DNA from 2 places in the Staphylococcus capitis subsp. capitis genome. Region 2 is predicted to be linked to the other one. Evidence: a T-box and tRNA genes for the amino acid it is inferred to sense, from the RefSeq annotation. Region 2 holds a T-box; the other holds one or more tRNA genes.
The links. The T-box of region 2 lies ahead of V6C74_RS05730 (valine--tRNA ligase). A T-box ahead of a tRNA ligase gene usually reads a tRNA of that ligase, here a tRNA-Val.
Positions count from the first base shown of each region.

Region 1: it encodes a tRNA-Val, which carries the amino acid that the T-box ahead of V6C74_RS05730 (valine--tRNA ligase) is inferred to sense. The anticodon was not compared.

Region 1 is NZ_CP145263.1:722,986-727,253, forward strand. Features, by position in the region: rRNA gene V6C74_RS03580 (23S ribosomal RNA) at 1-1,525, shown strand, start outside; rRNA gene rrf (5S ribosomal RNA) at 1,595-1,709, shown strand; tRNA gene V6C74_RS03590 (tRNA-Asn) at 1,721-1,795, shown strand; tRNA gene V6C74_RS03595 (tRNA-Glu) at 1,797-1,871, shown strand; tRNA gene V6C74_RS03600 (tRNA-Val) at 1,876-1,951, shown strand; tRNA gene V6C74_RS03605 (tRNA-Tyr) at 1,970-2,053, shown strand; tRNA gene V6C74_RS03610 (tRNA-Gln) at 2,060-2,134, shown strand; tRNA gene V6C74_RS03615 (tRNA-Lys) at 2,138-2,210, shown strand; gene rocF (arginase) at 2,337-3,245, shown strand; gene cdaA (diadenylate cyclase CdaA) at 3,382-4,188, shown strand; gene V6C74_RS03630 (CdaR family protein) at 4,190-4,268, shown strand, end outside.
Region 2 is NZ_CP145263.1:1,131,959-1,136,226, reverse strand. Features, by position in the region: gene V6C74_RS05730 (valine--tRNA ligase) at 1-2,491, opposite strand, end outside; T-box leader at 2,532-2,779, opposite strand; gene V6C74_RS05725 (DNA-3-methyladenine glycosylase I) at 2,838-3,398, shown strand; gene V6C74_RS05720 (AbrB family transcriptional regulator) at 3,451-4,268, opposite strand, start outside.

The sequences.
Region 1 (4,268 bases), 410 kb from region 2:
GCCGACAGGCGTAGGCGATGGATAACAGGTTGATATTCCTGTACCACCTAGTATCGTTTTAATCGATGGGGGGACGCAGTAGGATAGGCGAAGCGTGCTGTTGGAGTGCACGTCCAAGCAGTAAGGCTGAGTGTTAGGCAAATCCGGCACTCGTTAGGCTGAGCTGTGATGGGGAGAGGAAATTGTTTCCTCGAGTCGTTGATTTCACACTGCCGAGAAAAGCCTCTAGATAGATAACAGGTGCCCGTACCGCAAACCGACACAGGTAGTCAAGATGAGAATTCTAAGGTGAGCGAGCGAACTCTCGTTAAGGAACTCGGCAAAATGACCCCGTAACTTCGGGAGAAGGGGTGCTCTTTAGGGTTCACGCCCAGAAGAGCCGCAGTGAATAGGCCCAAGCGACTGTTTATCAAAAACACAGGTCTCTGCTAAACCGTAAGGTGATGTATAGGGGCTGACGCCTGCCCGGTGCTGGAAGGTTAAGAGGAGTGGTTAGCTTCTGCGAAGCCACGAATCGAAGCCCCAGTAAACGGCGGCCGTAACTATAACGGTCCTAAGGTAGCGAAATTCCTTGTCGGGTAAGTTCCGACCCGCACGAAAGGCGTAACGATTTGGGCACTGTCTCAACGAGAGACTCGGTGAAATCATAGTACCTGTGAAGATGCAGGTTACCCGCGACAGGACGGAAAGACCCCGTGGAGCTTTACTGTAGCCTGATATTGAAATTCGGCACAGCTTGTACAGGATAGGTAGGAGCCATTGAAACGTGAGCGCTAGCTTACGTGGAGGCGTTGGTGGGATACTACCCTAGCTGTGTTGGCTTTCTAACCCGCACCACTTATCGTGGTGGGAGACAGTGTCAGGCGGGCAGTTTGACTGGGGCGGTCGCCTCCTAAAAGGTAACGGAGGCGCTCAAAGGTTCCCTCAGAATGGTTGGAAATCATTCACAGAGTGTAAAGGCATAAGGGAGCTTGACTGCGAGACTTACAAGTCGAGCAGGGTCGAAAGACGGACTTAGTGATCCGGTGGTTCCGCATGGAAGGGCCATCGCTCAACGGATAAAAGCTACCCCGGGGATAACAGGCTTATCTCCCCCAAGAGTTCACATCGACGGGGAGGTTTGGCACCTCGATGTCGGCTCATCGCATCCTGGGGCTGTAGTCGGTCCCAAGGGTTGGGCTGTTCGCCCATTAAAGCGGTACGCGAGCTGGGTTCAGAACGTCGTGAGACAGTTCGGTCCCTATCCGTCGTGGGCGTAGGAAATTTGAGAGGAGCTGTCCTTAGTACGAGAGGACCGGGATGGACATACCTCTGGTGTACCAGTTGTCGTGCCAACGGCATAGCTGGGTAGCTATGTATGGACGGGATAAGTGCTGAAAGCATCTAAGCATGAAGCCCCCCTCAAGATGAGATTTCCCAACTTCGGTTATAAGATCCCTCGAAGATGACGAGGTTAATAGGTTCGAGGTGGAAGCGTGGTGACACGTGGAGCTGACGAATACTAATCGATCGAAGACTTAATCAATATTAAAATGTTTTGCGACGCAAAATCATTACTTACTATCTAGTTTTGAATGTATAACACATTCATTTGTCTGGTGACAATGGCAAGGAGGTCACACCTGTTCCCATGCCGAACACAGAAGTTAAGCTCCTTAGCGCCGATGGTAGTCGGGCTTACGTCCCGCTAGAGTAGGACGTTGCCAGGCAATATCATTAATCCGCAGTAGCTCAGTGGTAGAGCTATCGGCTGTTAACCGATCGGTCGTAGGTTCGAATCCTACCTGCGGAGCCAGGGCTCCTTGGTCAAGCGGTTAAGACACCGCCCTTTCACGGCGGTAACACGGGTTCGAGTCCCGTAGGAGTCACCATTATGGAGAATTAGCTCAGTTGGGAGAGCATCTGCCTTACAAGCAGAGGGTCGGCGGTTCGAACCCGTCATTCTCCACCATTCTTAAGTGAATATGCCGGAGGGGTAGCGAAGTGGCTAAACGCGGCGGACTGTAAATCCGCTCCTTCGGGTTCGGCAGTTCGAATCTGCCCCCCTCCACCATCTCATTGGGCTATAGCCAAGCGGTAAGGCAACGGACTTTGACTCCGTCACGCGCTGGTTCGAATCCAGCTAGCCCAGCCATTAGAGCCATTAGCTCAGTTGGTAGAGCATCTGACTTTTAATCAGAGGGTCAGAGGTTCGAATCCTCTATGGCTCACTTTTAAACACCTTCATTATTGAAGGTGTTTTTTTATTTGATTTAAATAAATATAATTACAATACTTCTTGAAAAATGCAAGCGTATACATTATTCTGAATCTATGTAAATGAAAGGGGTATTGTCATGAATCAACGTATTGAAATTATTGGTGCACCTTCCACATTCGGTCAAAAGAAACTTGGTGTAAACTTAGGACCAGATGCAATTCGTTATGCAGGATTATTGTCACGTCTTAAAAAAATGGGACTTGATGTTATAGATAAAGGTAATATAGAAGTACCAACATTAGATGTAGAGAAATTTAACTCTGATCAAGAAGGGTTAAGGAACTATGATGAAATAGTAACTGTTTCTGAAAATCTTAGCAAAGCTACATCAGAAATAGTAAAGAAAGGAAACTTTCCACTTACACTTGGTGGCGATCATTCAATAGCTGTTGGTTCGATTTCAGGTATTAGTCAACATTACGAAAATTTAGGTGTCATTTGGTACGATGCTCATGGTGACTTAAATGTACCTGAAGAATCTCCATCTGGTAATGTTCACGGTATGCCTTTAAGAATATTAGCAGGTGATGGACCAGATGAACTTGTCAATATAAATGATTTTACGCCTAAAGTTAAACCTGAAAATATCGTATTAATTGGTATGAGGGATTTAGATGAAGGTGAAAGGAAATACATAAAGGATAAAAATATTAAAACTTTTACTATGGCGGATATCGACCGGTTCGGAAAACAAGAGGTGATTGAAAGATCTCTTGAGTATCTAAAATCTAGAAATATAGATGGCCTTCATTTCTCACTAGACGTTGATGCTTTGGATCCCGCTGAAACTCCTGGAACGGGTACAAGAGTAATGGGTGGTTTGAGCTATAGAGAAAGTCACTTTGCACTCGAATTGTTAAATGAATCAAAATTAGTTACTTCAATGGATATAGTTGAGGTTAATCCTCTTATTGACAATTCGAATCATACTGCTGAACAAGCTGTTGCGCTATTAGGTACTTTCTTTGGTGAAACACTTCTATAAATAAAATTGTGAAAGCACGACTTACATGGTATATACTGTGTAAGTTTTTTTATTTTTTAGTCTTTGTTCATATGACACTATTAACAATGATTGGTATAATAATTAATATGGAAAAATATTACCCGGAGGAGATGTTATGGATTTTTCCAACTTTTTTCAAAATCTTAGTACATTAAAAATTATTACTAGTGTACTTGATTTACTGATTGTTTGGTATGTACTTTATCTTCTCATAACAGTTTTTAAAGGCACTAAAGCGATTCAATTACTAAAAGGGATTGTCGTAATTGTTATCGGCCAACAAGTCAGTAAGATGCTTAATTTAACAGCAACCTCTAAATTATTTGATATCGTTATTCAGTGGGGAGTACTTGCACTAATTGTTATTTTCCAACCTGAAATACGACGTGCATTAGAACAATTAGGTAGAGGTAGCTTTTTAAAACGTTATACCAACACTTATAGTCGTGATGAAGAGAAATTAATACAATCTGTTTCTAAAGCTGTTCAGTATATGGCTAAAAGACGAATAGGTGCACTTATTGTTTTTGAAAAAGAAACAGGATTACAAGACTACATAGAAACTGGTATTCCAATGAACTCAGATATTTCTCAAGAGTTATTGACAAACGTCTTTATTCCAAACACGCCATTACATGATGGTGCGATGATTATTCAAGGTAGTAAAATAGCTGTAGCAGCGAGTTATTTACCTTTATCAGACAGTGTTAAAATATCTAAAAGTTTAGGAACAAGACATAGAGCAGCAGTTGGGATTTCAGAGGTATCTGATGCTTTTACAGTTGTAGTTTCAGAAGAAACTGGAGATATATCTGTAACTTTTGATGGTAAACTTCGAAGAGATATATCTAATGAAGTTTTCGAAGAATTACTTGCTGAACATTGGTTTGGCGCACACTTTCAAAAGAAAGGTGTGAATTAAAATGTTAGAAAGTAAGTGGGGATTAAGATTTGTAGCATTAATCCTAGCTATATTTTTCTTTTTATCAGTTAATAATGTAT
Region 2 (4,268 bases):
TATCTAATTCACTTTGAAGTTTATCTAGTTCTTTTTCTAAGCGAGCGATTTCTTTATCCATATCAATAAGTCCTTCAAGCGGTAACACAACTTTACCCGCTACAACTACTGATGTCATAGCTTTTTCAGGAATTTCAACTTCTGTATCAATAGTGAGTTCGCTTGGGTTACAGAATTTGTGTAAATAACTCGCATTATCTTTCAATGTTTGCTTAACGTTATCATCTTTAGTTTGAATTAAAATTGGTATTGATTTAGAAAGTGGCGTATTCACTTCAACTCTTGATTGACGAACAGATTTAATGATTTCAACAAGTTGCTGCATTGTTTGTTTACTTTCGTCAAACATATATTCAGAGTTAACAGTTGGCCAATCTGCGTTAACTATAGTTTCACCTTCATGAGGTAAACTTTGCCAGATTGTTTCTGTAACAAAAGGCATAAATGGATGTAACATCTTCATAATTTTATCAAGAACATAACTTAACACTGAACGTGTAGTTTGTTTCTGAGCTTCATCATCACCATTCATTGGTATCTTACTCATTTCAATATACCAATCACAGAATTCGTCCCAAATAAAGTTATAAAGCGCACGCCCTACTTCACCAAACTCATATTTGTCACTTAAATCTGTTACGGTTTTAATTGTTTCATTTAGGCGAGTTAAAATCCATTTATCAGCCAGCGATAAGTTTCCAGATAAATCGATATCTTCTACTTTAAACTCTTCACCAATATTCATTAAACTAAAGCGCGCAGCGTTCCAAATTTTGTTTATAAAATTCCATACAGATTCAACTTTTTCAGTCGAATAGCGTAAGTCATGACCTGGTGATGAACCAGTAGCTAAGAAGTATCTCAAGCTATCTGCACCATATTCATCAATTACATCCATTGGGTCTACACCATTACCTAATGACTTACTCATTTTACGTCCATCTTCAGCTCTTACTAAACCGTGTAGTAAAACATCATTAAATGGTCTTCTATCTGTGAATTCTAATCCTTGGAATATCATTCTTGCTACCCAGAAAAAAATAATGTCATAACCTGTAACTAAAGCATTCGTTGGATAATAACGTTTAAAGTCTTCAGATTCAGTATCTGGCCAACCTAAAGTAGAAAATGGCCATAAAGCACTTGAGAACCAAGTATCTAATACATCTGCATCTTGCTCCCAATTGTCAATGTCACTTGGTGCTTCTTCCCCTACGTAGATTTCACCAGTTTCTTTATGATACCAAGCAGGAATCTGATGTCCCCACCATAATTGACGAGAAATAGTCCAATCTCTTATTTCTTCCATCCAACGATTAAATGTGTTTTCGAAACGACCTGGGAAGAAATCAATTCTGTCGTCTGTTTTTTGGTTATCTAGTGCTCTTTGAGCTAAAGGTTTCATTTTAACAAACCATTGTGTTGATAAATACGGTTCGACGATTGCACCTGTTCTTTCTGAGTGACCTACAGAATGCGTATGCTCTTCGATTTTAATAACTAAATCTTGATCTTTTAAATCTTGAACAAGTTGTTTACGACATTCGAAACGATCCATACCTTCATATTTACCAGATCTCTCATTCATTTTACCGTATTCATCCATTACGATGATATTTTCTAAATCATGTCTTTGCCCAATTTCAAAGTCGTTTGGATCATGCGCAGGTGTGACTTTCATTGCACCTGAACCAAATTCTATATCAACATATTCATCAGCTAAGATAGGCAATTCTCTACCAACAATTGGTAAAATTACTTTTTTACCAATAACATCTTTATAACGTTCATCGTTAGGGTTAACAACAATCGCTGTATCACCTAACATTGTCTCGGGACGGGTAGTCGCAATTTCAATATAACCTTCACCGTCTGCGTAAGGATATTTAAAGTGATAAAATGCACCTTGCACATCTTCATGAATAACTTCAATGTCAGATAAAGCCGTTCTAGCTTGAGGATCCCAGTTAATAATTCTTTCTCCTCTATAAATTATATCCTTGTTATATAAATCAACAAATACTTTTCTAACAGCTTTACTTAGACCTTCATCAAGAGTAAAACGCTCTCTACTATAATCCAATCCTAAGCCTAGTTTAGCCCATTGTTGTCTAATAAATGAAGCGTATTCCTCTTTCCAATCCCAAGCTTGTTCTAGAAATTTTTCTCGACCTAATTCATGTCTTGAAATACCTTGTTCATTTAATTTTGCTTCTACTTTCGCTTGTGTAGCTATCCCAGCATGATCCATACCTGGAAGATACAAAGTATCGTATCCTTGCATTCTCTTCATACGAGTAATTATATCTTGTAACGTTGTGTCCCACGCATGTCCTAAATGTAATTTTCCCGTCACATTTGGCGGCGGAATAACAATAGTATATGTATCTTTCGATTTATCTTCTGATGGTTTAAAATAACCATTTTTTACCCATTCTTCATAACGACCAGCTTCTACTTCTCTTGGGTCGTATTTCGGTTTCATTTCCATGTAAAAACCTCCTTATAAAATAAAAAAACATCCACCCTAAAAATAGGACGGATGTTCCGTGGTACCACCTATATTCAAGAAAAATAAAGCCTTTTAACATAAACATACTTTATTCTTCGAGCACTTAAGTATAAGATTAACGCTCTCACACGCTTTCACCTACTGAATATTTGTTCAGTGAAAGTTTCATTTTGGGCTACCTTCAATTAAAATCATCTACATATTCACACCAAACATATGCTCTCTTTGAAATGATTAGAATTTACTCTTCCCTATCATTATATTCATTTGCTTATTTATAGTATAATGGATACATCAATAAGTCAATGTATTGGAGGTAAAATTTATGAATGAGTGCGCCTTTGGTACTAAAGATGAAACTTATTTAGAATATCATGATAATTTTTGGGGTCAACCTTTATATGATAGTAAAGAACTTTTTAAGTTAATCGCCTTAGAATCCCAACATGCCGGTTTATCATGGCTTACTATCTTAAAGAAAAAAGAATCCTATGAAGAAGCATTCTATAACTTCGAACCAAAAAAGGTTGCCAAAATGTCTGATAAAGATATTGATCGCCTAATGGAATTTCCTAATATAGTTCATAATAGAAAAAAGTTAGAAGCTATTGTTAGCCAAGCACGAGGTTACTTACAAATTGAAAAAGATTATAAAAGTTTTAGTGATTTTCTTTGGTCATATGTTAATCATCAACCTATTAATATGGGTTATAAAAAAAACAGAGATCGTAAAACAGTAGATGATAAAGCTACACAACTTTCTAAAGATTTAAAAAAATATGGTTTTAAATTTTTAGGTCCTGTCACTGTATTTTCATTTCTTGAGGCTGCAGGATTATACGATTCACATCTTGAAGGATGCCCTGTTAAACCGAGTCATTCTTAGATAGAAATAAACGCATTTCCTATTAACTTAGGAAATGCGTTTTATTATTTATTTAACGAGATTTCGCTCTGAATTTTAAGAAATAATTAATCACAGGTGCAACTAAGAATAGAATGAAGAAAATTCTAAAGATGTGATAACTTGAAATCATTGCTACATCGGCACCAGTAGCTATAGCTACTAAACCTATTTGACTCATACCTCCTGGGGCTGCACCTAAGAATAATTCATTAATTGAATTATGCGTGAAAAGATGAATGATAACCACCATTATAAAAGCCGAAATAATTAACATTATATTCTGAAAAGCAATAGCTACTGCGATACGACCTTTTAAATCATTAAGTAGATGAGCAATTTGAAGGCCTATACGTATCATATAAATCACTTGCGCAGATGCGAGTAACCAATTATCTAAAGTGAAATTTAAATTTGTAGTCATATTCCAAACAATTAAGACAAATATAGGAGCTAACAATTGTTTAGTAGGAAAGTTAATTTTCGCCATCAAGAAATAAACTATTGCTACAGCTAAAAATATTATGATTATTTGCCAAAAATCAAGAGCATGCGTCAATGCTGGAGCTTTACTTACATGTTCCCTAGTGGTATTGTGGGAATCTTGGAAAAAATATGATATCAACGGAACTAATATAACCACAAATATTATACGAGATGTTTGAGTTAAACTTACAACTAAAATATTAGCTTTCTTATCTTCCTCAGCCATAATTAACATTTGGCTTAATGCACCTGGAATTACACTTAAAATAGCTGTTTCCGAATTAACTTGAGCTATTTTCTTAAAGAAATAAGCTATTAATAATGCTAAGACTAATAAAAGTACAGTTACTATGATGATTGTTAACC